2 regions of the Rhodoferax sp. RT4P68 genome follow, and region 2 is predicted to be linked to the other one. Evidence: predicted binding sites of a transcription regulator. Region 2 holds the regulator's gene; the other holds the start of a gene.
The links. The regulator FliA, encoded in region 2, starts transcription of late flagellar genes. The targets are predictions, from matches to a motif close to CTAAAGTTTNNNNNNNNNNNGCCGNTA.
Positions count from the first base shown of each region.

Region 1: AC099J_RS11325 (heme utilization protein) is a predicted target of FliA. The motif match lies at 3,998-4,024, and genes of this name have one in related genera.

Region 1 is NZ_JBWMBB010000004.1:419,122-434,603, forward strand. It holds gene AC099J_RS11325 (heme utilization protein) at 1-3,839, opposite strand, end outside; gene AC099J_RS11330 (tetratricopeptide repeat protein) at 4,126-5,973, opposite strand; gene AC099J_RS11335 (HlyD family type I secretion periplasmic adaptor subunit) at 6,221-7,564, opposite strand; gene AC099J_RS11340 (peptidase domain-containing ABC transporter) at 7,570-9,744, opposite strand; gene AC099J_RS11345 (Fic family protein) at 9,869-11,020, opposite strand; gene AC099J_RS11350 (group II truncated hemoglobin) at 11,143-11,547, opposite strand; gene AC099J_RS11355 (ABC transporter permease) at 11,640-14,159, opposite strand; gene AC099J_RS11360 (SMP-30/gluconolactonase/LRE family protein) at 14,303-15,241, shown strand; gene AC099J_RS11365 (Bug family tripartite tricarboxylate transporter substrate binding protein) at 15,318-15,482, opposite strand, start outside.
Region 2 is NZ_JBWMBB010000001.1:701,220-716,701, forward strand. It holds gene flgK (flagellar hook-associated protein FlgK) at 1-705, opposite strand, end outside; gene flgJ (flagellar assembly peptidoglycan hydrolase FlgJ) at 702-1,553, opposite strand; gene AC099J_RS03225 (flagellar basal body P-ring protein FlgI) at 1,554-2,669, opposite strand; gene AC099J_RS03230 (flagellar basal body L-ring protein FlgH) at 2,718-3,410, opposite strand; gene flgG (flagellar basal-body rod protein FlgG) at 3,421-4,203, opposite strand; gene flgF (flagellar basal-body rod protein FlgF) at 4,216-4,956, opposite strand; gene flgE (flagellar hook protein FlgE) at 4,982-6,208, opposite strand; gene AC099J_RS03250 (flagellar hook assembly protein FlgD) at 6,244-6,900, opposite strand; gene flgC (flagellar basal body rod protein FlgC) at 6,992-7,396, opposite strand; gene flgB (flagellar basal body rod protein FlgB) at 7,408-7,836, opposite strand; gene flgA (flagellar basal body P-ring formation chaperone FlgA) at 8,018-8,743, shown strand; gene flgM (flagellar biosynthesis anti-sigma factor FlgM) at 8,851-9,174, shown strand; gene AC099J_RS03275 (hypothetical protein) at 9,194-9,568, shown strand; gene AC099J_RS03280 (PEP-CTERM sorting domain-containing protein) at 9,779-10,543, shown strand; gene AC099J_RS03285 (RNA polymerase sigma factor FliA) at 10,620-11,336, opposite strand; gene AC099J_RS03290 (hypothetical protein) at 11,347-12,096, opposite strand; gene flhF (flagellar biosynthesis protein FlhF) at 12,089-13,666, opposite strand; gene flhA (flagellar biosynthesis protein FlhA) at 13,663-15,482, opposite strand, start outside.

The DNA.
Region 1 (15,482 bases), on a different contig from region 2:
GACAAGGCCACGACCTGCGTAGTCTTGAGCGCGGCGACGTCACGCGTCTCCAGCGCGGCCACCTGCTCTGTGTTCAGCGCGGCGATGCCGGCGGTGGTGAGGGCCTGCACCTGGCCGGTGGTCAGCGCCTGCACCTGCGCGGTGGTCAGCGCGGCCACGGCGTCGGTGGTCAGCACGGCGATCTGCGTGGTACGCAGCGCTGCGAGGTCGGCCACTTCGATGGCCGCCACCTGCTCGGTCGTCAGCGCGGCGATGCCGGCCGTGGTCACGGCCTGCACCTGGGTCGAGGTCAGCGCGGCGACCTGGCTGGTGGTCAATGCCGCCACGCTGGCGGTGGAGAGCACGGCCACGCCGGCGGTGGTCAGCGCCTGCACCTGGGCGGTGGTCAACGCGGCCACGCTGTCCGTGGACAAGGCCACGACCTGCGTCGTCTTCAGCGCGGCGACGTCACGCGTCTCCAGCGCGGCCACCTGCTCTGTCGTCAGCGCGGCGATGCCGGCGGTGGACAGCGACTGCACCTGCGCCGTGGTCAGCGCCTGCACCTGGCCGGTGGTCAGCGCCGCGACGCCCGCCGTGGTCAGCGCGGCGACCTGCGTGGTGCGCAGGGCGGCGAGGTCACCCACTTCCAGCGCGGCGACCTGCTCGGTCGTCAAGGCGGCGATGCCGGCCGTCGTGACGGCCTGCACCTGGGTGGAGGTGAGGGCCGCCACCTGGGCGGTGGTCAGCGCCGCGACACTGGCGGTGGACAGCACGGCGACACCCGCGGTCGTCAGCGCCTGCACCTGGGTGGTGGACAAGGCGGCCACACCGTCGGTGGTCAGCGCGGCGACCTGCGTGGTCTTCAGCGCGGCGATGTCGCGCGTCTCCAGCGCGCCGACCTGCTCGGTCGTCAGCGCGGCGATGCCGGCCGTGGTCAGCGCCTGCACCTGGGTGGAGGTCAGCGCCTGCACCTGCAGCGTGGTGAGGGCGGCCACAGCGCCGGTGGCCAGCACGGCCACGCCGGCCGTCGTCAGCGCCTGCACCTGGGCCGTGGTCAACGCGGCCACGCCGTCGGTGGACAAGGCCGTGACCTGGCGCGTCGTCAAGGCCGCGATGTCGCGCGTCTCCAGCGCCGCCACCTGCTCGGTGGTCAAGGCGGCGATGCCGGCCGTGGTGACGGACTGGATCTGCGTGGACGTCAGCGCCTGCACCTGGGCCGTGGTCAGCGAGGCGATCTCGCTCGTGCCCAGCGCGGCGATCTGCGCGGTGCGCAGCACGGCCACGTCCACCGTCTCGATGGCCTGCACCTGGGTGGTGGACAGCACAGCCACGCCCGCGGTGGTGACGGCCGGCACCTGCAAGGTGGTCAGCGCGGCGATCTGCTCCGTCGTCAGCGCGGCGACGGCGGCGGTGGACAGCGCGGCGATGCCGGCGGTGGTCACGGCCTGCACCTGCAACGTCGTCAGCGCGGCGACGCCCTCGGTCGTCAGCGCCACGATCTGGGTGGTCTTCAAGGCGGCGACGTCGCGCGTCTCCAGCGCGGCGACCTGCTCGGTCGTCAGCGCGGCGATGCCGGCCGTGGTCACCGACTGGATCTGGGTCGAGGTCAGCGCCTGCACCTGGCCGGTGGTCAGCGCGGCCACGCCTGCGGTCGTCAGCGCGCCGATCTGCGTGGTGCGCAGCGCGGCCAGGTCAGCGGTCTCCAGCGCGGCCACCTGCTCGGTGGTCAGCGCGGCGATGCCGGCCGTGGTCACGGCCTGCACCTGGGTCGAGGTCAGGGCAGCCACCTGGTCGGTGGTCAGCGCCGCGACGCTGGCGGTGGAGAGCACGCCCACGCCAGCGGTGGTCACGGCCTGCACCTGCGATGTGGTCAGCGCGGCGACGCCGGCGGTGGTCAGCGCGGCCACCTGCGTCGTCTTGAGCGCGGCGATGTCGCGGGTTTCCAGCGCGGCGACCTGCTCGGTCGTCAGCGCGGCGATGCCGGCGGTGGTCACGGCCTGCACCTGGGTGGAGGTGAGGGCCTGCACCTGGTCGGTGGTCAGCGCGGCGACGCTGGCGGTGGACAGCACGGCCACGCCAGCGGTCGTCACGGCCTGCACCTGGGCGGTGGTGAGCGCGGCCACGGCGTCGGTGGACAGGGCCACGATCTGCGTGGTCTTCAGCGCCGCGACGTCGCGCGTCTCCAGCGCCGCCACCTGCTCGGTGGTCAGCGCGGCGATGCCGGCCGTGGTCACCGACTGGATCTGCGCCGTCGTCAGCACCTGCACCTGGCCGGTGGTGAGCGCGGCGACGCCCGCAGTCGTCATTGCCGCCACCTGGGTGGTGCGCAAGGCGGCGACGTCGCCTGTCTCCAGCGCGGCGACCTGCTCGGTCGTCAGCGCGGCGATGCCGGCGGTGGTCACGGCCTGCACCTGGGTGGAGGTGAGCGCCTGCACCTGCTCGGTGGTCAGCGCGGCCACGCTGGCGGTGGACAGCACGGCCACGCCGGCCGTCGTCAGCGCCTGTACCTGCGCGGTGGTCAGGGCGGCCACGCTGTCGGTGGCCAACGCGGCCACCTGCGTGGTCTTCAGCACGGCGACGTCACGCGTTTCCAGCGCGGCGATCTGCTCGGTCGTCAGCGCGGCGATGCCGGCGGTGGTCACGGCCTGCACCTGCGCCGTCGTCAGCGCCTGCACCTGGCCGGTGGTCAGCGCTGCCACGGCGGCGGTGGACAACACCGCCACGCCTGCCGTCGTCACCGCCTGCACCTGGGTGCTAGTGAGCGCGGCCACGCTGTCGGTGGACAGCGCGACGACCTGCGCAGTGCTGAGGGCGGCGACGTCGCGCGTCTCCAGCGCGGCGACCTGCTCGGTCGTCAGCGCGGCGATGCCGGCCGTGGTCACGGCCTGCACCTGGGCGGTGGTCAGCGCCTGCACCTGGCCGGTGGTCAGCGCGGCGACGCCCGCCGTCGTCAACGCGGCGATCTGCGTGGTGCGCAGCGCGGCGAGGTCATTCACTTCCAGCGCGGCGACCTGGTCGGTCGTCAGCGCGGCGATGCCGGCGGTGGTCACGGCCTGCACCTGGGTGGAGGTCAGCGCCTGCACCTGCTCCGTGGTCAGCGCGGCGACGCTGGCGGTGTTCAGCACGGCGATCTGGCTGGTGCGCAGCGCTGCGAGGTCGGCCGTCTCCAGTGCGGCCACCTGCTCGGTGCTCAGCGCGGCAATGCCGGCCGTGGTGATGGACTGCACCTGGGCCGTGCCCAGCGCCTGCACCTGCTCGGTGGTGAGCGCGGCGATGTCGTTGGTGCCCAGCGCGGCGATGCCGGCGGTGGTCACGGCGCCGATCTGCGCGGTCGTCAACGCCTGCACGCCAGCCGTGGTCAGCGCGGCGACCTGGGTGGTGCGCAGCACGGCGATGTCGCGCGTCTCGAACGCGGCCACCTGCTCGGTGCTCAGCGCGGCGATGCCGGCGGTGGTGATGGCCTGCACCTGGGCCGTGTTCAGGGCTTCGATCTGGCTGGTCGTCAGCGCGGCGATGGCGCTGGTGCTCAGGGCCGAGATGGCGGCACTGTTGAGTGCCTGCACCTGGGCCGAATCCAGCGCGGCGACGGCCGAGGTGCTCAATGCCGCCAGCTGCGTGGTTCTCAGCACGGCGACGTCACGCGTCTCCAGCGCCGCCACCTGCTCCGTGGTCAGCGCGCCGACGCCGGCCGTGGTCAGCGCCTGGATCTGGTTGGTTTTGAGAGCGACCACGTGCTCAGTGGTCAGCGCCTGCACCTGCGCGGTGCTCAGCACGGCGATGTCGGCGGTGGTGAGCGACTGGATTTGATCGGTGGTCAGTGCCGCGATCTGCTCGGTGGTCAAGCCGCTGATATTGCTCATGGTTCGCTCTTTTCAGTGTTCAGTTTCAGCACACTAATTTAGTGTGCAAGTTCGTGAACAGGAACGGTAGCCCCCTACCCGCTGTCGGACAGCGCCTACCGGTCAGGCGGTTTTTTCCTGACACCGAAGGCACTGCACGCTTCCTGCCCGCTCGTCATTAACGGCGGAAGGCGGCCGGACTTGAGCGTTTTTTGAAGAAATCTTTGTCTTCGTTCGTCCGAATATCAGACATATAAGCCGTCTTGCGCCGGTAGCGAGGGCGGCCACCGGCCGCCGCACGGGCAGATCAGCGGGCGGGACGGTGGACGGCCGGCGCCGCGGCAGCGGCCATCCAGGCCTGGGCGCGGCGCGTGCCCTCGGCCAGCGCGTCGGCCTGCAGCCGGGCGTGGGCGCGTTGCAGATTGGCGGCGGCAGGCGCATCGCCACCGGCGGCGGCGATGGCGAACCACTTGCAGGCTTCGATCGCATCGGCCGCCACACCCTGGCCGGTCGCATAGAGCAAACCCAGCCGCGATTGGGCTGCCGGCAGGCCCTGCCCGGCCGCCGCCGCGAACCAGTGGAAGGCCTGGGCCGCATCGACGGTGATGCCCCGGCCCTTGGCCAGCGCCTGCGCGAGGTTGAACTGGGCCTCCGCATCGCCCTGCTGCGCCGCCCGCTGCCACCAGGCGACCGCCTGCTCGGGCTGGCGGATGCGCGCGTGCAGCAGCGCCAGGCTGGCCTGCGCCGGCGCGAAGCCCTGGTCGGCCGCCTCGCGGCACCAGACGAAGGCTTGGCGCAGGTCGCGCCGGGCGCCGTTGTCCGCGCTGGCGCACAGCGCCCCCAGTTGCCACTGCGCCATGGCGTCGCCCTGCTCGGCCGCCTGCCGCAGCCAGTGGCGTGCCTGCTCGGCGTCGCGCGCCACGCCCTGGCCGTTGCGGTGGCACACGCCCAGTGCCGATTGGGCGCCGACATGGCCTTGCCGCGCGGCGCGTGCGTACCAGGTGGCGGCCTGGTTCGCGTCGCGCACGACACCCCGGCCGCTGGCATAGAGGCCGGCCAGCTGAAACTGCGCCTCGGCCGCACCCTGCTCGGCGGCCTGGGCCAGCGCGGCGGCTGCCAGATGGTCGGTGTCACCCTGCAACAGCTCGCCCAGCGTCTGCAGCGCCCGCGCATCGCCCTGGCCGGCGGCGCGCAGCGTCCAGCCCAGCCCTTGCAGCGGGTCGGCGGCGCCCAGCGTGCCGGCTGCGTGCAGGCGGCCCAGCGCGAACCGCGCGTCCGCGTCGCCCTGCTCGGCCGCCTGGCGGTACCAGTCCAACGCGTCCGCATCGCCCTGCGCTTCGAGCTGCCGGGCCAGCGCCAACTGCGCCCGCACATCGCCCTGGCGCGCGGCCGCCGCGTACCAGGCTGCGGCGCTCTGCGCATCGGCGGGCAGGCCGATGCCGTGGGCAAACATCTCGGCCAGGTGCCACTGCGCGTCGGCGTCGCCGGCCTCGGCGGCGCGGGCCCAGCGTGCGGCGAGCATGTCGGGCACCGGCTCGCCCAGTGCCGCCAGCGCCGTGGCTGCGGCCGGCTGGCCTTGCCGCGCGGCCCGGCGGTAGAGCGTCAAAGCAGCGGCCGGGTCGGGCGTGGTGCCCAGGCCCCGCGCATAGGCCTGCGCCACGGCCAGCTGCGCGGGCCCGAAATCCTGCGCCGCTGCCAGCATGAACCATCGCAATGCCTGGGCTTCGTCGCGCGGGCCACCCTCGCCCTGCGCCAGCGCCTGCCCTGCGGCCCATTGCGCTTCGGCCAGGCCTGCGCCCGCTGCCTGCAGATAGGTGGCGCGCGCCAGCGCCGCCGGCGCCTGCGCCTGCAACCGGCCCATGCGCAGCCGCGCCTTCAGGTGGCCCTGCTCAGCCGCGCGCTGGAACCAGCCGTAGGCCTTGGCTTCGTCCTTCTCGACATCCAGCCCCAAGGCATAGCGCGTGCCCAGCAAATACTGCGCAGTGGCCATGCCGCGTTCGGCCGCCTTGCCGATCCACAGCAGCGCCTGTTCCAGATCCAGCGGCGTACCGACGCCGTTGGCATACATCAGGCCGACCTGGTATTGCGACTCCAGCACGCCGATGCGCGCGGCCTTCAGCGTCTCAGCGAAATGCTTGCCCTCGCGCGACGACATGCTCAGCGTCCGGTGGCCGCAGAGCAGCCCATGCCAGGGCACCCGCGGAACTGTCTCTGCCAGGCCGATGCGGCTTGTTCACGCAACCACCCAAGCCCGAGAAGCAGCCCGGCCAGGGCACCCGTGGAACTGGCTCTGCCAGGCCACTGGGTGCGCCCCCCTTCGCGCAGCAGAAGGGGGGAGCGGCGCAGCCGCTGGGGGGTTGTTCTCGCTCGCTCGCGCAGCGCGGAGACTGGGGGGTGCATCTCTATCTAGGCTCGCGGATGGCTTCGTCCAGGCCCTTGGTCAGCGGCCAGGCCAGGTAGGAGATGACCGAGCGCCGGCCCACCACGATCTCGGCGTCCAGCGTCATGCCGGGCAGCAGGCGCGCCTTGTCGGCCATGTTCTTCAGCTCCGTCTGCGCCAGCGCCAGGCGCACGACGTAGAACGCGTCGGCGCTGTTGCGCGTGGCATCGCGCTGGAAGGCGTCTTCGCTCAGCGTGCGCACGTTCGCATCCAGCGTGCCGTGGCGCTGGAACGGAAACGTCGCCAGCTTCACATGCGCCTTGTCGCCCAGGCGGATGTAGCCCACGTCGGCCGATTCGACCTGCACCTCGGCCTCCAGCTTGACGTTGAGCGGCACCAGCGTGAAGAAGGTTTCGGCCTCGCGCACGATCGAGCCCGGCGAGAGCTTGGCGATCTCCAGCACCACGGCGTCTTGCGGCGCCACCAGTGTCACGAGCTTCTGGCGCCGCTCGGCCTTTTGCAGTTGCTCGCGCGCAGCGTCACGGTCGCGCGAGACGGTGAGCAGGTCTTCCAGGATCTTCTGGCGCCAGCCCTTCTCGAACGCCTGCCGCTCGGCATCGAACGCGGCCAGCTCGCGCCGCAATTCCTGCTCGCGGCTGATGGCCATTTCCAGCTCGCGCGCCACCTCCTTGGTGCGTTGCTGCGCCTCCAGCAGTTGCAGCGGCGAGCCGTATTTCTGCGCCACCATCTTCTCCTGCATGGCCTCGATGTCCTGCAGCGATTTGAGGCGCGAGGCCACCAGCAGCTGGTCTTGCCGGTTGGTCGCCAGCGCGGCGCGCAGCTTGGCCGAGGTTTCCGACAGGCGAGACTGCTGGGCGCGGTAGTTGGCCTTCTTCTCGGCCAGCAGGCGGGCCTGCAGCAGGCTGTCCGCATCGACGCCCGCGCCGCCGCGCTCGCTACCCGACAGCTCCTGCTGCAGGCGCTGGGCCTGCGTCTCCAGGCTGGCCAGGCGCTGGCGCATCTGCGTCTCATCGGCCTGGGCAAAGGTCGCGTCGAGCGAGGCCAGTGGGTCGCCCTTCTTCACCACCTGGCCCACGCGCACGTCGACCGACTGGATCACCGAGGTCTCCAGCGGCTGCACCACGACATTGGGCAGCGGGTTGACCAGCCGGCCCTTGGCGACCACCACCTGGTCGACCTGCGACAGGCTGGCCCAGGCCACGAACAGCACGATGGCCAGCAGCAACACATGCAGCGTGATGCGCGCCATCGGCGGCACCGGGCTGCGCTCGATCTCGTCGGCGTCGGGCAGGTATTCGACGACGGTCTTGCCGCGCTTTCGAGTGAGAAAGGAGTGCCAGGCCATGGTGATCAGATATGGCTCGTCTGCTGGTTCCACAGGTGCTGGTACGTCTCGCAGCGCGTCAGCAACTCCTCATGTCGGCCCTTGTCGACCAGCTTGCCGTGCTGCATGACCATGATGGCGTCGGCCTTGACCAGCGTGGAAAGTCGGTGCGAGATCATCACCACGGTGCGGCCCACGGCGATCTTGGACAGGTTGCGGATGAAGATCGCCTCGCTCTCCGGGTCCAGCGCGCTGGCGGCTTCGTCCAGCACCAGGATGCGCGGCTGGGTCAGCAGCGAACGCGCGATCGACAGCCGCTGCTTCTGCCCGCCCGAGAGGTTGGACGCGTTCTCTTCCAGCATGGTGTTGTAGCCCTGCGGCAGCCGCTCGACGAACTCGGCCGCGCCGGATGCTTCTGCCGCCGCGACGATCTCTTCGAACGTGGCCTCGGGCCGGGCCATCGACAGGTTCTCGCGCACCGTGCCGCGGAACAAAAAGTTCTCTTGCAGCACCACGCCGATCTGGCGGCGCAGGTGGGCCAGCTCGATCTCGCGCGCATCCACGCGGTCGAAGCGCACGATGCCCTCCTGCACGCTGTACAGGCCCTGGATCAGCTTGGTCAACGTGGTCTTGCCCGAGCCGCTGCGCCCGACGATGCCGACCACGGTGCCGGCCGCAATCGTGAAGCTGGCCCGGTCCAACGCAGTGGCGCTGGCGCCGGGGTAGCGGAAGGTCACGTCCTCGAACGAGATCTCGCCGGCCAAGGTGGGCCGCAGCCCGCCGGCGCTGGCGCGGCCCTCGGACGGGCGGTTCATCACCTCGCCCAGGTAGCGCACGGCCAGCGCCGTCTCCTGGTACTCGTTGACCAGGCCGACGATGGCGATCAGCGGCTGCACCACGCGCCCGGCCAGCATCTGAAAACCGATCAACGCGCCGACCGACAGCTCGCCATCGAACACCAATTGCGCGCCGATGGAGATGATGACCACCGGCAGCAGCTTGCCCAGAAAGTCGGTGATGGCCGCGCCGGTGACGGCGATCTTGCCGACGCGGTATTGCATGTTGATGGACTGCGCGGAGCGCTGGTCCCACAACCGGCGCTGGGCCGGCTCGATGGCCAGCGCCTTCACCGTGCGCATGCCGTGGATGGTCTCGACCATCATCCCCTGGCGCGCGCCCTCGGCGATGTACAGGTCATTCAGCCGGCGCTGGAACACCGGCACCATGACCGCCACCACGCCTGCGATCAGGCAGGTGAAGGCCAGCGTGATCAGCGCCAGCTTCATCGAATAGGCAAACAGGATGGGCAGGAAGATCAACAGCGAAGTGGCGTCGAGCACCGTGAAGAACATGCGCCCGGTGAGGAAGCCGCGGATCTTTTCCACCTGCTGCATGTGCCGCGTGATCACGCCGGCGCTGGTGGTGTCGAAGTAGTCGATCGGCAGCGACAGCAGGTGCCCGAAGGTGCGCCGCGTGAGCCGCATGTCGATCTTGTTGGTGGCCGACAACGTGAGGATCTGCCGCAGAAAGCCGAACAGCGCGTCGAACGCCAGCGCAATCACCACGCCCACGGCCAGCACCCACAGCGTGGAGATGCTCTGGTGCACCAGCACCTTGTCGATGACCAGCTGGAAGAAGATGGGCGAGGCCAGCGCCAGCAGGTGCATGGCCAGCGCGGCAATCGCGATGTCGCGCAGCGCGGCCTTTTGCTTGAGGATCTCGGGCACGAACCAGCGCAGGCCGAACTTGCGCTCGGCCTCGGGCAGCGCGAACAGCCGCTTGATGAGGTAGACCTCGCCGCGCCAAAGCTTGCAGAACTTGGCGTGGTCCAGCCGCAGCACCTCGGTGGGGCGGTCGGCCAGCGGGTTCAGCACGGCGACATGGCCGGCGTGGGCGTTGTTGTCGGCCTTGGTGCCCGCCTCGTCCCGGCCAGCGCTGACGACGATGACGCAGCTGCCGTCGGCCAGCCGCGCGATCAAGGGGAAGACGCCCTGCTGCGCCAGCAGGCCGGCCCAGTCCAGCTTCTCGTGCCGGGCCTTGAGTCCGATGTCCGCAGCGATGCGCAGCACCGTGGCGGGTGCCGGCTCCTCGGCCGCGAGCGCGTAGTCCTCTACCAGCCGTTCAGGGTTGATCGGCAGGTGGTGGTGCTGTGCGACCGCGGCGAGGCACTGGATCGTCGAATGCGGGAATCGGTCGGCCATGGGACAGCCGGGATTTCAGCATGGGCAGGGTGCGGGGATGGGGGGAACTGGGGGGGGTTCGGGGGTCAATTCGGGGACGAACCCTGCGCGGCGTCAGGTCGGCGCAGCGGTCACCACGCCATCGTCACACGTCGCCTGCCAGCAGCCCCACGTAAGCCGCGTAGCTGAAGCTGCGGTGCTTCTTCTGCCCTGTCAGTTCGGTCACGATGCCCAATTCCTCCAGCAACTTGATGGCGGCGGTCGCGGTCGGAAACGTGGTCTCCAATGTCTGGCGTGCCCGCTCGACGGTGAAGCGCGGCATCAACGGCAGCAGCTCGAAAAGGCGCAGCGCTACGGCACCCACGCGCGGCGCTGCCAGCAGGCGGCGTCGGTCCGCATTGACCAAGCTGGCGACGGCGACGATGTTGCGTTCGGCCTCGCTGGCGGCGGTTTCGACGCCATCGAGGAAGAAGCCAATCCAGCCTTCCCAGTCACCCTCCGTCCGCACGGCGCCCAGTCGACGGTAGTACTCGATCTGGTGCTGCTTCAGGTAGCTGCTGAGGCAAACCAGCGGCTCGGGCATCAGCCCCCACTGCTCCAGCAGCGCCGCGATCAACAGGCGGCCGATACGACCATTGCCGTCCAGGAAGGGGTGGATGGTTTCGAATTGCACATGCACCAGCGCGACCCGCACAAGGGGCGGCAAGCCTGGATCCGGTGCGTGGATGAAGCGTTCCAGATCGGCCAACAGCGCGGGCACGCGGTCCGGCGGTGGCGGCACGAACGCGGCCCGAGCGGGCCGCGAGCCGCCGATCCAGTTCTGCGAACGGCGCAGTTCGCCAGGCTGTTTGCCCGTGCCGCGGGCGCCGTCCAGCAGCAACCGGTGCGCATCGCACAGCAGGCGCACGGAGATAGGCAATCCGGTGGGGCTGCGCAGGTTGTCGCGCACCAGGCGAAAGGCACGCAGGTAGTTGGTCACTTCCTCCACGTCGTCGGTGTTCGCGACGGCCAAGCCTGCTTCGTCGTCGAACAGATCGGTGAGCGTGGCCTGGGTCCCTTCGATTTGTGAGGTCAGCAGCGCCTCCTTGCGGATGGCGCTGTAAAGCAGCCAGTCGACCGAAGGCACCAGGCCTGCCACCCCGGAAAGCCGGGCCAGGGCCATTTCGGCGGCGCGCGATGCGGCCGTGTAGGACTCGGGAGCCAGCTCGGGCTCATCCGGTGGCAGCGGATTCGGCACGAAGGCCCGAACCGATTCGCTGAGCGTCGTCGTGGTGGTGTAGGTGCCGGTAGTGCGCATCGTGTATGAAAGTGGGCTTTCAAACGCCCATACACATTAAAGCATTCTTTAATTCAAACAGAATGTCTTAAAGACTACTTTCATGTGACGCCATGCGTGACGCCGGGGCCTCGGCCGGCGCCTCACCCACCCCGATTCCGCATCCAATCCGCCGTCTGAAAGAAGCTGTCCCTCAGCCGAGCGCGCAAGTCCTGCGGCACACCGGTCTCCCCCATCGCCTGGTCCATGCACGCCAGCCATTGGTCGCGCTCCAGGATGCCGATGGAAAACGGCATGTGCCGCGCCCGCAGCCGCGGGTGGCCGAATTGGTCGGTGTAGTACGAGGGCCCACCCAGCCACCCGCACAGAAACCAAAACAGCCGCTGCCGCGCGTTGTCCAGCGTGTCGCCGTGGGCGGCACGCAGCGCGGCGTAGCCGGGCTCCAGGTCCATCAGGTCATAGAACCGGTCGACCAGCGCACGCACCTTGCCTTCACCACCCATCCACTCGAATGGCGTAGCGAACGCCGCTTTCTCGTCGATCTGCATTTCCCAATCCTTCTTGTCCCACCGTCGTTGCCCACTACCGTCGCCCTGATCGCGCACCGCTCCAACGACTCCGCTCCCGCCCCCGCAGGAGCTCAGACAGCCGCCCGCCGCAACGTCTCCACCACCGGCCGCCGCAGCACATCGCGCAGCCCCCACCACCCCGCCCCCAGCGCCAGCACCGCGCCCGCCAGCGCGCCCACCAGCAGCACCCACAGCGAGCCCGACCACGCGAACTCGAATACGAAGCGTGCCAGCGCCCAGCCCACCACCATCGCCACCGTGGTGGCCAGCAGCCCGGCCAGCACACCCACGCCCGCCAGCTCGGCCCGCTGCACCTGGCGCAGCAACACGCTGCTGGCGCCCACGGCCCGCATGATGGCGAACTCGCGCGCCCGCTCTTCCCGCGTGGCCGTGATGGCCGCGAACAGCACCACCAACCCGGCCGCCAGCGTGAAGCCGAACAGGAACTCGACCGCCCGCACCACCTGGTCCAGCACGCGCTGCACCTGGGCCAGCGCGGCGCTCATGTCCACGTTCGTCACGTTCGGGAAGGCCCGCACCAGCCCGTTGTCGAAGCCCGCCGCCTCGGGTGCGCGGTAGGCCGCCAGGTAGGTGATGGGCAAGTCCGGCATCGCCCCCACCGGGTACATCACGAAGAAATTGGCGTGCAGCGAACCCCAGTCGACCTTGCGCAGCGAGGTGATGCGGGCATCCGACTGCGCACCGCCGATGTCGAAACGCAGCGTGTCGCCCAGCTTCAGGTTCAGCGTGACCGCCAGCCCCTCTTCGACGCTGACGGCGCCCTGCTCCTCCGGCGTCCAGCGGCCGGCCACCAGCGCGTTGTGCGGCGGCTGCTGGCTGGCGTGCGAGAGGTTGAACTCGCGGTCGATCATGCGTTGCGCGCGCTCGTCCACAAAGTCGGACGGGCTGACCGGCGTGCCGTTCACCGCCACCAGGCGACCGCGGAACATCGGGTACCAGTCGTACTGCTTGACGCCGGCATCGGCCAGCGTCTTGCGGAACGCATCGCCCTGCTCGGGCAGGATGTTGATGACGAAGCGGTTCGGCGCGTCCGGGGGCGTGGCCTGGCGCCAGGCGCCGATCAGGTCGGTACGCAACAGCACCAGCAGCACCAGCGCGAGCAGGCCCACCGACAGCGCGCTGACCTGCACCACGGTGTAGGCCGGCCGCGCCGACACCTGCCGCGTGGCCAGCACCAGCCAACGTGGCGCAGTGCTCTCGTTCACGCTCTTGCGCAGCACCCACACCGCGACCCACGACAGCGCGGCAAACAGCAGCACCGCGCCGGCAAAGCCGCCCACCGCAATCAGCCCCAGCTTGATGTCGCTGCTGACGGCCAGCAACAGGCCGGCAAAGCCTGCGACACCCAGCGCCAGCACGGCGATGGAGGTGGGCTTCAACTGCCCCACGTCACGCCGGATCACGCGCAAGGGTGGCACCTGCGCCAGCTGCAGCACCGGCGGCAGGCCGAAGGCGAACAGCAGCGTGAGCCCGATGCCCAAACCGTAGGCCACGGGCCACAGCGTGGCACCGGGCAAGGTCGCCTCCACCAAACCAGCCAGCAGCAGCACGAAGACGTAGTGCACAGCGAAGCCGATCGCCACGCCCAGCGCGCTGGCGAACAGGCCGACCAGCGCGAACTCGAAGCCATAACTCAGCGCGATGGTGCGCTGCGGCAGGCCCAGCACGCGCAGCATGGCGCAGTCGTCCAGGTGCTTGGCGGCGAACGCGCGCGCCGCCAGCGCCACTGCCACGGCGCTCAGCAGGGCCGACAGCAGCGCCACCAGGCTCAGGAATTTCTCAGCCCGGTCCAGCGTCTGGCGCATCTCGGGCCGCCCGCTCTCCAGCGATTCGATCCGCAGGCCGCGCACCTCGGGCTTCTTGACCTCGGCGTCGGCCCAGCGCGTGAAGCTCTGCACCGCGGGCTCGTCGCCCGCCACGGCGAAGCGCCAGGTGATGCGGCTGGCCGGCTGGACCAGCTGCGTGGCCGGCAGGTCGGCGGCGTTGACCATCACGCGTGGTGCAAAGCTCATGAAGCCGCCGCCACGGTCGGGCTCGATCACGATGATGCGGCTGATGCGAAAGCTGCTGTCACCCAGCAGCAGCGGGTCGCCCATCTTCAGGTTCAGCGCGGCCAGCAGCGGCGCATCGACCCAGGCCTCGCCCGGCGCCGGGATGTCGCGCGTGACCGCACCCTCGTCGTCAGGCTGGGTGGCCACCTTCATGCTGCCACGCAGCGGGTAGCCCGTGGGCACGGCCTTCAGCGCGACCAGCCGGCTGGCACCGCCCTGCCCCTCACCGGCCCGGCCCATGGTGGGAAAGCCCAGCGTCGACACGGTCTGCAAGCCCAGCGCGCGGGCTTGCTGCTCGAACGAGGCCGGCGGCGCGTTGTCGCTGGCGACCACGACATCGCCGCCGATCAGCTGGCGCGCATCGCGCTGCAGGCCGCCTTGCAGGCGGTCGGCAAAGAACCCCACGGCTGTCAGCGCGGCCACGGCCAGCGTGACCGCCACGAGCAACAGGCGCAGCTCGCCCGAGCGCAAGTCGCGCCATAGCGTGCGCCAGCCGATGGACAGGAAGGAAGGGTTCACGGGGAAGCTCCGAAGCGGCAGGCCCGGAGCGGGCGGCCAACGGCCGATTATTCCCCCTGCTTCTTCGCACAGCGAACAGCATGCCAAAGGCCCCCGGTCGGCCGGGCATACTGCCAGCCCCATTTCACTCATCTGTGCACACCATGTGGCAACCCGCAACCCGCTACCCCGACCCGGCCGTCCTCGTGCTCGACCCGCGCTTTGCGAAATACCGCGTCAGCGCGGCGGCCATCGAGCGCATCGCCACCGGCATGCGCTGGGCCGAAGGCCCGGTCTGGCTCGGCGACACGCGCACCCTGCTGTGGAGCGATGTGCCGAACGACCGCATCATGAAGTGGGACGAGCAAACCGGCGCCGTCGGCATCTATCGCCAGCCCTCGGGCCACGCCAACGGCAACACGCGTGACCGCCAGGGCCGCCTGGTCACCTGCGAGCACCTGGGCCGGCGCATCACGCGCACCGAGTACGACGGCAGCATCACCACACTGGTCGACCAGTTCGAGGGCGCGCGGCTGAATTCGCCGAACGACATCGTCGTGAAGTCCGACGGCAGCATCTGGTTCACCGACCCGCCGTTCGGCATTCTGGGCTGGTACGAAGGTGTGCCGGCCCAACCGGAGCGGCCCGAGTGCGTCTACCGCTTCGACCCGGCGACCGGCAAGACGACCTTGGTGACCGACGCCGTGGCGCGGCCCAACGGCCTGTGCTTCTCGCCCGACGAGAAGCGGCTGTATATCGTCGAATCCGGCGCCACGCCAAAGCGCATCCGCGTGTTCGACGTGGCAGCCGACGGCACGACGCTGACAAACGACCGCGTGTTCTTCACCTGCGAGCCCGCGTCGTCACCCGATGGTTTTCGCTGCGACGTGGACGGCAACCTGTGGGCCGGCTGGGGCACAGGCGACGGCCAGGACGGCGTGCGCATCTTCGCGCCGGACGGCACGACGATTGGCCGCATCCTGCTGCCCGAGCGCTGTGCCAACCTGTGCTTCGGCGGGCGGCACCGCAACCGGCTGTTCATGGCGGCGAGCCAGTCGGTGTATGCGCTGTATGTGAATACGCAGGGGGCGCTGGGGGGGTAAACCTTGCAGATCTTCCAGGGCGTGGAAGATCTGCAGGGATGGGAGCCGCGCCGAACGCCGGGCTCCAGCGTTTCCCTCACCCCTCGATCTTGAAACCCGTCTCCTTCACCACCCTCACCCAGCGCGCATAGTCATCGGCGATCAGCTTGGCGAACTCGGCAGGCGTGCCGCCCACGGGCGTGTGGTCCAGGCCCTTCAACCGCTCCTGCATCTCGGGCGTGCGCACGATCTTCTGCACCTC
Region 2 (15,482 bases):
CAGCACGATGGGCTGGCTCTGCGCCACGAACACGCTGACGGTGCCGTCGTTGTTGTCCAGCGCCGTGGTCTGCACGTACTGGTTCAGGTCGCTGATCAGCTTGTCGCGCTTGTCCAGCAGATCGTTGGGCGACTGGCCCGAGCCGCGCGCCTGCTGGATCTGGCTGTTGACCTCGGCGATGCTGGTGGTCAGCGCGTTGACTGCATCCACGCTGTTCTCCAGCGCCTCGGTCAGGCCCTTCTGCAGGTTGCCCAACTGCGTGGCCGAATCGTTGAAGCGTGCCGCCGTCTCCGAGGCCCGCGTCAACACCACGGTGCGGGCGGTCAGGTCGGTCGGCGCGGTGGCCACGTCGGTGAAGGCGTTCAGCATCTCGTTGACCGCAGCACCCAGCCCGGTGGTGCCGCTGCCGAACACGTCTTCGAGTTGCAGCAGCTTCTCGGCACGCGCCACGTCCTGCGCCGAGACCGATTTGGACAGCGCGGCCTGCCGCGTGAGGTAGGCGTCGTACACGCGCTCGATGGCCACCGCGTCCACGCCCTTGCCGATGTAGCCGCTGCCGCTGAACTGCCCCTCCACCGTGGCCAGCCGCACCACCTGGCGCGAATAGCCCACGGTGCTGGCATTGGCAATGTTGTGGCCAGCCGTCTGCAGCGCCACCTCGTTGGCCAGCAGCGCGCGCGTGCCGACATTGAGGATGTTGCTCATGCCGTGAGCGCCCGCTGCACCTGCAGCGTGCTGTTGATCACGCGGCTCAGCTTGCCGGCGTAGTCCGGGTCGGTGGCATAGCCGGCGCGCTTGAGCTCGGTGGCAAAAGCCAGCGGCGAGGCGGTCTGCGTGCGCACCTTCTCGTAGCGCGGGCTGTTGTTGATGAGCTTGGCGTAGTCGCGGAACGACTCTTCGTACGAATCGTAGGCGCGGAACTTGGCCTTCATCTTGCGCGCCTCGCCGTTCACGTACTCGGTGGTCGTCACCTCAGCCACCTTGCCTGTCCACCCCGCGCCGGCCTTGATGCCGAACAGGTTGAACGAGGTGCTGCCATCGCCATGCTTGATCTCGCGCTTGCCCCAGCCGGTTTCGTGCGCGGCCTGGCCGATCATGAAACTGGCGGGGATGCCGCTTTGCTGCTCGATGCGGGCCGCCGCGTCCTGGTGCTGCTGCACGAAGCCGGTCTTGCCCGTGCCGCTGCCGGCACGCGAGACCTTCTCGACGCTGGCAGGCGGCACGCGCGTGTTGTCCATGCCCACGGTTTGGCGCGCCAGCTGGCGCTCGATCGCGGCGGACAGCCCCCCCTGCAGGCCCGACATCGAGACCGAGAGTTGCTGGTCCAGCAGGTCGCTGCTGATCTGGGTCTGGTTGCTGTCCAGCATGCCGGACTTCATCGTCGCCTCGCGCATGCTCTTGATCAGCTCGCGCATGAACAGCGATTCGAGCTGCTTGGCCGCTTCCTTGATGGCCCCGGCGCCGTCCTTGTTGGCCGAGGCTTTCAGCGCGTCCAGCGAGCGCGCGTCAGCGGCCAGGCCGTTCGAGTTGGTGGCAAGGGGCGAGAGCGACATCTAGATCACCTCCAACTCTGCGTTGAGTGCGCCTGCGGCCTTGATCGCCTGCAGGATGGCCAACAGATCCTGCGGCGTGGCGCCCAGCGCGTTCAGTGCGCGCACCACGTCAGACAGCTGCGACGAGGCCGGCATCGACAGCAGCTTGCCGGGCTCCTGCGTGACCTTGATGTCCGCCTGCTCCGTCACCACCGTCTGCCCCTGCGAGAGCGGAGCCGGCTGGCTGATGACCGGCGTGCTGGCGATGCTGATCGACAGGTTGCCGTGCGCAATGGCGCAGGCCCCCAGCGTCACGGCTTGGTTCAGCACGATGGAGCCGGTGCGTGCGTTGATGACCACGCGCGCCGCGGGCATGACCTTCTCGATCTGCAGCTCCTGCAACTCGGCGATGAAGTTGACGCGGGCGTTGGGGTTGTTCGGCGCGCGCACCTGCACCGTGCGGCCGTCCAGCGCCTGCGCCAGGCCCGTGCCCAGCCGGTCATTGATGGCGGCGGCCACGCGGCGCGCGGTCTGGAAGTCCGATTCGTCCAGCCCCAGCGTGACGTAGTCGCCGTCCTGCAGTGGCGAGGGCACGCTGCGCTCGACCTGCGCGCCGCCGGGAATGCGGCCGGCCGACAGGTGGTTGATCTGCACCTTGCTGCCACCAGCGGCAGCGCCGGCGCCGGCCACCACCAGGCTGCCCTGGGCCAGCGCGTAGATCTCGCCATCGGCACCGCGCAGCGGCGTGGCGATCAGCGTGCCGCCCTTGATCGACTTGGCGTTGCCCATGGAGGCCACCGTCACGTCGATCACCTGGCCGGGCTGCGCGAACGCCGGCAGCTGCGCCGTCACCAGCACCGCCGCCACGTTCTTCAGCTGCAACTGCGAGGCGGCGGCCGCCGGCAGGCTGATGCCCTGCTGCTGCAGGTAGTTCGACAGACTCTGCGTGGTGTAGGGCATCTGCGTGGTCTGGTCGCCGGTGCCGTCCAGGCCCACCACCAGGCCATAGCCGGTCAACTGGTTGCTGCGCACGCCCTGGACGGACGCCAGCTCCTTGATGCGCGCGGCCTGCGCCGGCAGCGCCAGCAGCGACAGCGCCGCGAGCAGCGGGAGGAGAAAGCGCAGGGCGTTGGGCATGGCGGCAGTCAGGGGGGGTGGGGGAAGCTGCGCCTATTCTGCGCAGCGTCAGAACGGCAGAACGCTCAAAAAGAACCGCGCCAGCCAGCCAATTACCTGCGCATCCTGCTGCTGCCCACGGCCGCGCGATTCGACCCGCACGTTGGCCACGGCGGTCGATGGCACCGAGCTGCCGGCCTGCACGGCGCGCGGGTCCACCGTCCCGGAGAAGCGCAGCACGTCCACGTTCTGGTTGACGCCGATCTGCTTGTCGCCGGCCACCACCAGGTGGCCATTGGGCATCACGTCGACCACCGTCACGGTGATGGTGCCGGTGAAGGTGTTGGCGCTTTGCGTGCCGCCGCTGCCGGCAAATGTGTTCTCGGTCTCGGCGCCGACGTTGAGCTTGCCCAGCAACTTGGATGAAAGGAACGGGAAGCCGCTGATGCCGCTGTTGACCGAGCCGGCCTTGTCGACCGTGGACGACGAGCGCTGGCTGGCGTTGATGTTCTCCACGATCTGCACCGTGAGCGAATCGCCGATCAGGCGTGGGCGGCGGTCCTCGAAAAAGGGGCGGTAGCGCACGTGCGAATACAGCCCGCCGGTGACGGCAACGGGCGTTGCCGGCGCCATGGCCACCGGGCGCGACAACGATTCGGCGGGGAACTCGACCTTGGGCGTCTGCTGCAGCGTCTCGCAGCCGGCCAGCGCGAACGCGGCCAGCGCCAGCAGCCAGGGTGTGAAGCGTCGCGAGTAAGTCATGCCAGAGCCCTCACAGCTGCGCCAGCTTCTGCAGCATCTGGTCCGAAGTCTGCACGGCCTTGGAATTCATCTCGTAGGCGCGCTGGGTCTGGATCATGGTCACCAGCTCCTGCACCACGTTGACGTTCGAGGTTTCCAGGTAGTTCTGCTTCATGATGCCCAGCCCGTTGGTGCCCGGCGTGCCGCCCTGCGGCTGGCCCGAGGCGGCGGTCTCGGTGAAGATGTTCTGGCCGCGCGGCTCCAGCCCGGGCGGGTTGATGAAGTTCGACAGTGCGATGGTGCCCACCGTCTGCGGTGCGGCGTTGCCCGGCAGCACGACGGAGACCGTGCCCGTCTCGCTGATGTTCACCGACAGCGCGTTCGGCGGCACCGTCACGCCGTTGGCCACCGGCAGCCCGTTGGCGGTGACCAGCCGGCCTTGCGAGTCGACCTGGAAGCTGCCGTCGCGCGTGTAGCCGACGCTGCCGTCGGGCAGCTGGATGTTGAAGAAGCCGTTGCCATTGATGGCCACGTCGAAGGCATTGTTGGTCAGCTGGATCGTGCCCTGCGCATACGAGCGGCTGGTGGCCACGGTGCGCACGCCCAGGCCCAGCTGCAGGCCGGTGGGCAGCTGCTCGGCCTCGGTGTTGTTGGCGCCGACCTGGCGCAGGTTCTGGTAGATCAGGTCTTCGAACACCGCATTGGCGCGCTTGTAGCCGGTGGTCGAGACGTTGGCCAGGTTGTGCGAGATGACGTCCAGCTGGGTTTGCTGGGCTTCCATGCCGGTCTTGGAGATCCAGAGCGAATTGATCATGGCGAGGCTTCCTTATCCTTGAATACCGAGCAGTTGGCTGGCGCTCTTGTCGCCCGATTCGGCCATCTGCAACATGCGCATCTGCACTTCGAACTGGCGTGCGACCTGGATCATCCCGACCATGGTCTCGATCGCGTTGACGTTCGAGCTCTCCAGCGCACCGACCTGCAGGCGCGCGTTGCCGTCGGCCTGCAGCGGGTCGCCTGTGGCGGTGCGAAACAGGCCGTCGTCGCTGCGCTTGAGCCGCTCTTCAGGCGTCGGCGTGGCCAGCTTCAACCGGCCCAGGTTGGTCGACGGCTGGTTGCCGGCCTTGGCGCTGACGGTGCCGTCCGAGCCGAGCGTGACTTCGGCATTCGGCGGCACGTCGATCGGCGCGCCCCCGGCCGACAGCACCGGCAGCCCGGTGGGCGTGACCAGCACGCCGGCCGGCGAGACCTCGAACGCGCCGCCACGGGTGTAGGCCTCGGTGCCGTCCAGCCCCTGCACGGCAAACCAGGCGTTGTCGCGGGCCATGGCGTCCAGGTTGCGGCCGGTGCGCTGCACGGCGCCGGGGGTTTCGGAGTGGCCGCGCGTGGTCTCCAGCGCGAACACGCGGCTGCTGGAGCCCGGCCCGTTCAGCGGCACCGAGCGGAAGGTCGACAGCTCGGCGCGAAAGCCGTTGGTCGACACGTTCGCCAGGTTGTTGGACAACACCGCCTGCCGGCTCGAGGCGGCGATGGCGCCCGTCATCGCGGTGTAGATGATGTGGTCCATGGCTCAGCTTTCTGGTGGGCTCAGGTCAGCGCAGGTTCAGCAGCGTGTTCAAGACCTGGTCTTGCGTCTTGATGGTCTGCGCATTGGCCTGGTAGGTGCGCTGCGCGGTCATCATGTTGACCAGCTCCTTGGTCAGGTCGACGTTGGAGTCTTCCAGCGCGCCGGCGCGCAGCACACCCAGGTTGCCGGTGCCCGGCACGCCGGTGGCCGTTGGCGGGCCCGAGGAGAACGTGGCCTGCCACAGGTTGCCGCCGATCGGCGCCAGCCCCTGCATGTTGGTAAAGGTGGCCAGCTGGATCTGGCCCGCGGCGATCGACTTGCCATTGGAATACACGCCCTGGATCAGGCCGCTCTCGTCGATGTTGATCGAGGTGAGCTTGCCGGGCGCCTGGCCATCGCCCACGGCCTTGGTCACCGAGAACTTGGACGAACCGAACTGCGTGGCCCGCTCCAGGTTGATCGCCACCGGGAAGGTGGTCGCGCCGTCGGATTCGAGTAGCGTCAGCGGCGTCAGGCCCGTGGGCGACGAGGTCAGGTTGCCGTCGTTGCCGAAGGTCATGGGGCCGGCCAGCGTGGGCGCAGCACCGTCGACCGAGGTCCACACGTCCCACGCATTGGCGGCGGTCTTCGTGAAGTACATGGCCACCGGGATCTCGGCGCCCTGCGAGTTGTAGGCGATGGCCGAAGTGCCGTAGGTCTCCAGCGGCGGCACCAGGGCCGCCGGCGCGGTGCCGGTGGGCACGGCGGCCGCTGCGTCCAGGTTGAAGCGCAGGTCCACCTTGGTGCTGATCTGGGCGTCGATCTCGCCGCCGGCCGGCAGCACCAGCGGGCCGACCGCGCCACCGGTCGGCACGGAGCCATCAGGCAGCGCGGTCACGCCCATCAGCGCGCCACCGTCGGTGGTGACGATCTCGCCGTCCTTGGTCAGCTTGAACGTGCCGTCCCGCGTGTAGGCGGGCGAGCCGTTCGGCTGCGTGATCTGGAAGAAGCCGTTGCCGTTGATGGCCACGTCCATGGTGTTGCCGGTGATGCTCACGTTGCCCTGCGTGAACTGCTGCGAGACGGTGTTGACCTCCACCCCGATGCCGCTGTTGATGCCGCCTGAGGAGCCCAGGCTGGAGGCGTACAGCTCGGCGAACTCGGCGCGCGAGGACTTCATGCCCGTGGTGTTGGCATTGGCGATGTTGTGGCCGATCACATCCAGGTTCTTGCTGGCGGCGTTCAGGCCAGACAGGCCTTGTTGGAAACTCATGGCGGACTCCTGTGGAGAAGGAAGGTGCGGGGCAGTTAGAAGATGGCCTTGACGGCGCTGTACGCGACGGTCGCGCCGCTGGCCAGCTGCAGCATCAGCGCGTTGTTCTCGTTGCTGACGGCGCCGACCTTGGCGCGCTCCAGCGGGGTGGCGGTGACGGGGGTCTTGTTGCTGGTGGCGGTCACCTTGAACTGCAGGTCGGCGCCGCCGCTGTATTTGGAGGCGTCCCACTCGAAGCTCTGGCGGCCGGCACTCAGCGCGTTCATCTGCAGCGTGTCGACCAGCGTGCCGCCGGCGGTGCGAATCTCGATCCTGGCCGTGTCGGCGGCGGCCCCCAGGTCGAAGCTGCCGCGGCCCACGCCGTCGGTCACGGACAGGCCCGAGCCCTCGACCAGCACCTCACGGCCCACCATACTGGCGCCCTGCAGCGTCTGCAGCGAGGCCAGCTGCGAGATCATGCCGGTCACCGTGGCGTTCAGCGTCTCGATGCCGGTCACCGTGTTGAGCTGCGCGATCTGCGAGGTCATCTGCGCGTTGTCCATCGGGTTCATCGGGTCCTGGCTGTTCAGCTGCGCCACCAGCAGCTTGAGGAACCGGTCCTGCGTGGCCTGTGCGGTGGCGGTGCTGTTGCCGGCACTGCTGCCGGCGGGGGTGCCGTTGATGGCGCTGATGACGTCGGTGCTGATGGCCATGGGGTGTCCTTCTCAATGTGGGCGGGCGGAACTGGAGTACCTTCGCACTGCGTGCTGCGGTGCTGAGCACCTTGGGGCGGCCCGGCGGTGCTCACTGGCCCATCTGCAGCGTTTTGAGCAGCAGGGTCTTGGCGGTGTTCATGACTTCCACGTTGTTCTGGTAGGAGCGCGAGGCCGAAATCATGTTGACCATCTCCTCGACCGCGTTCACGTTCGAATGCGTCACATAGCCCTGCGCGTCGGACAGCGGGTGGTTCGGGTCCAGCACCTTGCGGCCCGGCGCCTCGCTCTCGGTGACCTGGCGCACGGCCACGCCGGCCGCGCTCTCGGCCCCCATCAGCGTGGTCTGGAACACCACCTGCCGCGCCTTGTAGGGGGTGCCGTCGGGCCCCGCCACGGCATCGACGTTGGCCAGGTTGCTGGCCACCACGTTGAGCCGCTGCGACTGCGAACTGATGCCGCTGCCCGAGATGCCGAAGATGGAAAACATGGACATGGCGTCGCTCCTTACTGCCCTTGGATGGCGGACAGCATGGTCTTGGAATGGCCGTTGATGAAGCGCAGCGCCGCCTCATAGCGCACGGTGTTGTCGACGAAGTTGGCGCGCTCGCGGTCCAGGTCGACGGTGTTGTTGTCCAGGTTCGGCTGGGCCTGCACGCTGTAGCCCAGCTCGGGCTGGTTGGCGCCGCCGTTCAGCGTGCCGATGCGCGAGAACGCCAGGTGCCGCGCGTCGGTGCGGGCCGGCGCGGTGCTGACGGTGTAGCCCTTCGGGTTGTCCATCACGCTTTGCAGCGCCTCGCCGAACTTGTAGTCGCGCGCCACGAAGCCGGGCGTGTCCACGTTGGCGATGTTGCTGGCGATCGTGCGCTGGCGTTCCGAGCGCAGCACCAGTGCGCGGGCCTGGAAATCGATGGAGCCGGTCAACCTGTCCAACATGGCATCACCTCATGCAATCGGGCCGGCTGCACGGGGGAGTCCGGTGCCGGGGGTGTTGCAAATTGTGCGGAGTGAGGTCGGCGCCGAAGACGCGATGAGGCCGGTGTTTGGCGGGTTGTTTCCCGCTTCGCGTCGGGCCCGGGTGCCTACAGTGGATCTCGTTCTTTCACGCTTGCAGGAGATGCCCATGGCCCCCATCCGATGGCTGCGCAGCCTGGTGCTGCCCGCACTGCTGGCCGGCTGCGCGGGCGCCTGGGCGCAGGCCGACGCGACCACCGGCTATGCCGCCGCCACACAGCAATGGGTCGAGGGCGTGCTGGCCGCGCTGCCCCAGAACGACAAGATGCCCCTGCGCATGGAGGTCAGCATCGGCGCGCTGGACAGCCGGCTGCGGCTGGCCCCGTGCAACCAGGTCGAGCCCTTCATGCCGCCCAACGCGCGCTTGTGGGGCCGTGCCCGGCTGGGCCTGCGCTGCGTGGACGGACCCACCCGCTGGAGCGTTTTTCTGCCGATCACGGTCAAGGCCTTCGGGCCGGCCTGGGTGCTGCGCAGCCCGGTGGAACAGGGCACGGTGCTCGGCCCCAACGACGCCGAGCAGGCCGAGGTCGACTGGGCCGAAGACCGCTCCCCCGTGCTGGCCGACCCCGAACTGTGGGTGGGCCAGATCGCCACCCGCACCTACATGCCGGGGCAGGCGATCCGCCAGTCCATGGTGCGCGCCGCCACCGTGTTCGCTGCGGGCACCCAGGTGCGCGTGGTGGCGCAGGGCCAGGGCTTTGCCGTCAGTTCCAGCGCCCAGGCCCTCAGCGCTGGCGTGGTGGGCCAGCCGGCGCGGGTGCGCATGGACAATGGCCGCATCCTCTCGGGCGTCGTGCTGGATGCCCGCACCGTTCAGCTGGCGCTGTGACCGGCCCGAGGAGATGGAACGAAACATGATGCTGGCCCTCAAGTTGCCGCAGGAACTGCCGAAACCATTGCCACGATGCCTTGCACCCGAGGCTTTTGGAGAGAGCGATGAAGATTGGTCAATCGCCCGAGCTGCCCACCGGAGTCAACGCTCCGGTCGCGAAACGGCCCGGGCAGGACATGGAAGCCGCCACGCAGGCGAAAACGGCCGCAAGCACGCCGGCCGCTGGCGCGTCCGTGTCGGTTTCTGCGCTGGCCCGCACGATGGAAGCGTCGCGCCGTGGCGATCTGGGCGATATCGACCAGACCAAGGTGGACGCGGTCAAGGCCGCCATGGCGAACGGCAGCTACAAAGTGAATGCCGAGGCGATCGCCGACAAGATGCTGGCAAACGCCCAGGAAATGCTGCAACCCAAGGCAAACGGCGCCTGAGCGTTCGGGGTTGCCGGCCATGACGTCCCCCCGTCTCGAACGCAGCCTCGGCGATGTCGAGCAGTTGCTGGGCAGCATGGCCACCCGGCTGGTCACCGGCGATGCGCTGGCCCTGGAGCGGGAGGCCACGGCCCTGCGCACCGCCATGGCCGAACTGGCCCAGGCCGGCCGCATCGAACCGCTGGACACCTTGCAGCAGCCGGCAGTGCGCGCGCGGCTGCAGGCCGTGTCCCAGTCCCTTTCCCGTCAGCGTGAACACCTGGCCCGCCGCGCCGTCGTGAATGAGCGGAGCCTGGCGGCCGTGGTGCCGCAGCACAGCGTCACCTACGCCAGCGGCCGTGCTGGGGGCTTCACGGGGTCGGTGGCCCGCATCTACGCGGCACCGGCACGGTAGAGACGCCTGCTTTGCCCACGCAAACGCCCCGCCATGCGGGGCGTTTTCATTGGCGCCTGCGCGCCGTGCGCTAAAGACCTGTCAATTCCATCGACAGGGTTTCTCGTCGCATTGTTCACATTTCCCGGCCGAATCGGACTTCTGGCGTGAGATTGTCCGCAGTAAAAGTTCACATCAAGCTGGCACACATGGTGCATACAAAGAAGCACCATGAAACACATTAAACACATCCTTACCCCCCTCGTTTTGGCCGCCGTCGCATCGACTGCCAGTGCCGCCACGGTCCGCGTCGATTTCGATGCGGCCCTGTACGACACGCGTCACGACTCGGGCTATGACAGCAACATCGACGTCCGGTTCGGCACCGAAACGGACAATCTCAATGTCGGCATGTTCAGCGGCAGCGTGGCCGCAACCAGTGGCGTCGAGCCGTCCGTCTTCATCTCGTCCAACGACTTCTTTGCATACTGCTACGACCTGGCCGAATCCATCAACGGCGGCGATCGGATCACCTACACCGTGAACATGGATGGCGAGCGCGCGCGCACGCTGGATTTCCTGGGCGCCGTGAACTACACGCTGAGCCTGAACACCGGCGTCTATGACCCGTATGCCTGGCTCAACCCGACGAACAGCTCGATGAGCGCAGCCATCCAGCTGGGCATCTGGGAAAGCCTGTACGACACCTCCAGCACCTGGACCAATTCGGCTGGCGAGTTTCAGGCAACGTCGGGCGTGCGCGGAGCCACGACGAACTATCTCTACTCGTTCTACGACGCGCTGGACGTGTCTGAAGCGCTGGATGGCCAGTACGTGATGACGCTGACAGCGGCCGGTGCGCAGGACATGATCACCGGCGCGCGCGCTGGCGGCTCTGGCGTGGGCGATTCCCGGGATGTGCCTGAGCCGGCGTCGCTGGCCTTGGTCGGACTGGCGCTGGCCGGTCTCGCTGCGGCACGCCGACGCAAGGTCTGACACGCGCAGGCACATCCCTGCATCCAAAGAAAAAACCCGCCTCGGCGGGTTTTTTGCTGGGCGCTCAAAGCGGCCGTCAATGCGCCCGCATCTTCGCCCGCAGCCGCGCCACCGATTGGCTGTGCAACTGGCACACGCGCGATTCTGTGACGCCCAGCACGGCGGCGATTTCCTTGAGATTCATGTCCTGCTCGTAGTACATGCTCATCACGAACTGCTCGCGCTCGGGCAGCGCCTTGATGGCCTCGACCAGCGCGCTGCGCAGCCGGCTGTCGCGCAGACGCTGCATCGGGTCGGCCTCGGCGTCGCCGGTGTGGCGGTCCAGAAAGCCATCGTCGCCGTCTTCACCGCCGCCCATGTCTTCCAGGTAGACCAGCTGTGTGCCGCGCACCCTGCCCAGCAGCTCCTGGTAGTCGGGCAGGGTCATGCCCAGCTCGTCGGCGATCTCCGATTCCCTGGGTGCGCGGCCGACACGCTGCTCGACGCGCTGCACAGCGCGCTCGATGTCCTTCTGGCTTTTGCGCGAGCCGCGCGACATCCAGTCGCCCTCGCGCAGCTCGTCGATCATGGCGCCACGGATGCGCTGCGTGGCAAAGGTTTCGAACTGCACGCCCTGAGCCACCTCATAGCGCGTCAACGCCTCCGACAGGCCGATCATGCCGACCTGGATCAGGTCGTCCAGCTCGATGTTGGCGGGCAGCTTGGCGATCATGTGGTGGGCCAGCCGGCGCACCAGGGGCACGTACTGCCGGATCATGTGCTCGCGATCCAGCTGGCCTTTGGCGGTGTACATCAGGTCCCTTCTAGCCGGCTCGCCCCACGACAGCAAACGGGGTCGAGCCACCTTCCAGCAGCCGCAGCGCCAGGCGGTGCACGTCGTCCTGGCGCCGACCACTGCCCGGCAGGCTGCGCACGGTGATCACATCGGTTTGGCAACCCAGGTAAGCCATGGCGCATTTTTGCAGAGTTCGACCGGCTGAACGCGCCAATTGGTCCGCGTTTCTGAGCGGGGTGGTGACCAGCGAGACCAGTGTCGGCACCAGCCGGGCGTGCAACTGAAACTGTTTGAATGTCTGGTAGCCGCGCACCACGGACTGGCGGCCCGGCGCCACGGCCAGCACAGGCTGGGCGCCGCTGTCGGCCAGCACCGGGATCAGCAGCTCGCTGCGCGCATAGACCACCAGCACGCCGCAGCCACGAAAGATCTGGCCCAGGCGCGCCACCGGTGACGGCCCTCCGCGCTCGCGCGCCAGTGCCCGCAGCCCGGCGGCTGCCGGCAGCACGGCCCAGTCCGAAGCGTCGGTTCCGCCCAGCGCGGTCCAGGGTGCGTCCTGCACCAGGTCCACCAGGCCGGGCTGCTCGCGCGATTCCACAGTCGTGCCATCCAGCACCACCGGTGGGTAGCCGTAGCCCTGCAGCGCCTGGCACAGTTGCCACAGCAAGCGCTGTTCGTTGGACTGGTCGCCCTGGCTGACCATGGTGATCAGGCGCACCGGCGCCTGCGGCATGCCCTGCCGCAGGCTGGCGCCCTGGCCGGCGATCGCCTCAAACATGGGCTGACCTCGCGCGCTGTGTCGGTTCGCCCGCCGGCGTGAAGTAGAAGCTCAGGTCCAGTGCTTTCGGGTCGTAGGCAGAACGCCCGCTGCTGCGCATCGAGGCGGCCACCAGCTTGGCCGCGTCGGCGCGCTCGAAATCCTCGGGCACGCGCTGGCCGTTGCACACACCGCGCAGCAGCAGCTGATGGCGCACCGTGGCGTCCAGCGCCGGGCCCAGTTTGACGGCCTCGTCGACCTTGGACAGGATGGCCTGCTGCACGCCGCTGGTCTTGAACGAACTCATCACGTCGTCCAGCGTGTCGCCGTGGCCACCGGCGTTGACGACCAGCAGCCGGTTCACGCCGGGCAGGTCCATCACGTCCAGCATGCTTTGCTTGCGCGGGTCACGCGGGGCGACGCCGGTGGTGTCCACCAGCACCATCTTCTTGTTGCCCAGCAGGCCCAGCAAATCCTGCAGCGCGGCGCGGTCGTGCGCCAGGTGGGCGACGACGCCCAGCATGCGGCCGTAGGCGCGCAATTGTTCGTGCGCGCCGACGCGGTACGTGTCCAGCGTGATCAGGCCCACGCTGGCAGCGCCGTGCTGCTGCACGCAGTGCGCGGCCAGCTTGGCGGCGGTCGTGGTCTTGCCGACGCCGGTGGCGCCCACCAGTGCGTAGATGCCGCCCTGCTCGTACAGCGGCAGTTGCTTCGCGTCGGTGCGCAGGTTGCGCTCCAGCACCTCGACGATCCAGCGCACGGCGTCGCCGGCGGACATGTCTGCCGGCAGGCGCTCCAGCATGGCGCGGGCCAGGCCGGGCGAGTAGCCCGAGCGGATCAGCTTGAGCATGAGGTTCGACTGGATCGGGTCCTGCCGCGCCTGGCCCAGCCAGGCCATGGTGTTGAAGCGCTCCTCGATCATCTCGCGCATGGCTTGCAGCTCGTCGGCGATGCCGTGCGCGGGCGCCGCTGCCGCCGGGGCGGCCGGCGCTGCGGCGCGTGTGTGGATCACGTCTTTGACGAACGGCAGCGCATGCTGCACACGCGTTGCCGCAGGCTTGGCCGGTGGGGCCGAGGCCTTCGATGGGACGCTGGCCGCCTGCAGTTGCTGGGCCAGTTGGGCCAGCTGGCCGGCAGTCGGCGCGACGCCGATCGCGGCGCGTGGCGCATCGGCCTGCGCGCGTGCGGCAAAGCCGGCGTTGCCGCCGCCCTCCAGCGCTTCGTGCCGGCGGCGCAGCATGCGCTCGCGCACATAGTCCTGGAACGACAGCGTGCTCATGGCCAGCTGATCGGCGTCGTCGGCCACCGGGCTTTCGTCGGCGGGCTGCGGGCGGCTGGCCATGCGGGCCTTGGCCGTGGATTGCGGCGCGGCCTGTGTGGCCAGGCCGGCCAGGGCGGCGCGCGTGGCCTCCTGGCGCGGGCCCAGCGCCGGGGCCGGCAACGCGCCGACCGTGTCTTCGGCCGTGGCCATCACCTCCACGCCGGTTGCCGTGGGCCGGTTGGACAGGATCAGGGTGCCGTCGCCAAAAGCCATCCGGGCCTTGGCCAGGGCCTCGCGCGAGGTCGCGGCGGTAAAGCGTTGAATGTTCAAGATGCACCTCTCAGGATGGGACCGATGCGGATGGAATGGGTTTCAGGGATCTCGCTGTGGCCCAGCACCTGCAGCCGGGGGGCCACGCGGCGCACCAGGCGCGAGATCGCATTGCGAATCTGGTCGGGCACCAGCAGGCAGGCCGGCACGCCCAGCTCTTCCTGCCGCATGGCCACGTCGGCCGCGTTCTTGCTGAGCAACTCGGCCACGCTCGGGTCCAGCGAGGGGCCGGCGGCGTTGCCCAGGGCCTGCACCAGCAGGCGTTCCAAAGCGGGTTCGATGGCGATCACGTTCAGCTCGCGCGTCGGGCCATAGATCTGCTGCACGATGGCCGGCGCCAGGGCGATGCGCACACGGCGCGCCAACTCCAGCGGGTCGGCAATGGCGCCGGCGTGCTCGGCCAGCGACTCGACGATGGTGCGGATATCGCGGATGTGCACCGACTCCTCCAGCAGCAGCTGCAGCACCTTCTGGAAGGTGGCGATGGGCACCATCTTCGGCACCACTTCTTCGATCAGTTTCGGGGCCAGTCGTGTCACGTGTTCCACCAGTTGCTGGGTCTCGGTGCGGCTGAGCAAACGTGCCGCCTGCACCTGCATCAAGTGTGAGAGATGCGTGGCCATGACGGTTTCCGAATCAACGACGGTAAAGCCGGCCATTTGTGCCGCTTCCTTCTGGCGCTCGTCGATCCAGTGCGCCGGCAGGCCAAAGGCCGGGTCGGTGGTGGCCGCGCCGATCAGCGGTGTGGTGATGCCGCCGGGGTTGATGGCCAGGTGCATGCCGGGGAAGGCCTCGCCTTCGCCCACCACCACGCCACGCAGCGTGATGCGGTAGGCGCTGGGCTTGAGCTCCAGGTTGTCGCGCACATGCACGGCCGGCGGCAGGAAGCCCACCTCCTGCGCGAACTTGCGGCGCACGCCCTTGATGCGGTTGAGCAGATCGCCCTGGCGCGTGCGGTCCACCAGTGAGATGAGCCGGTAGCCCAGCTCCAGGCCCAGCAGGTCGACGGGTTGCAGATCGTCCCAGCTGGCCTCGCCATCCTGCGGCGATGGCGCCGGCCCCGCCACGACCACGCCCTCCTTGGGCTTGTGCGCCATGGCCCAGGCGGCATAGCCCAGAATGGCCGCCGCACCCAGGAAGACAGCATGCGGCATGTTCGGAATCAGCCCCAGCATCGCCAGGATGCCGGCCGTGATGCCCAGCGTGCGTGGCGAGTTGAACAGCTGGTCGACGATCTGCACGCCGATGTCTTCGTCCTTGCCCACGCGCGAGACCACCATGGCCGCGGCCACCGAGATCAACAGGCCGGGGATCTGCGCCACCAGCGCATCGCCCACCGCCAGCAGGATGTAGCTGTTGGCCGCATCGGTGGCCGACAGCCCGTGTTGCAGCATGCCGATGGCAAAGCCGCCGACGATGTTGATCACCAGGATCAGAATGCCGGCGATGGCATCGCCGCGCACGAACTTGCTGGCACCGTCCATGGAGCCGAAAAACTCCGCCTCTTCACCGACCTCGCGGCGCCGGCGCTTGGCTTCCTTGTCGTCGATGAGGCCGGCGTTCAGGTCGGCATCCACCGCCATCTGCTTGCCGGGCATCGCGTCCAGCGTGAAGCGGGCCGAGACCTCGGCGATGCGCTCGGCGCCCTTGGTGATCACCACGAAGTTGATGACCACGAGGATCAGGAACACGATCAGGCCGACCGCGAAATTGCCGCCGATCAGGAAGTGGCCGAACGCCTCGATCACCGCGCCGGCCGCGCCCGGGCCGGTGTGGCCTTCCATCAGGACCACGCGCGTGGAGGCCACGTTCAGCG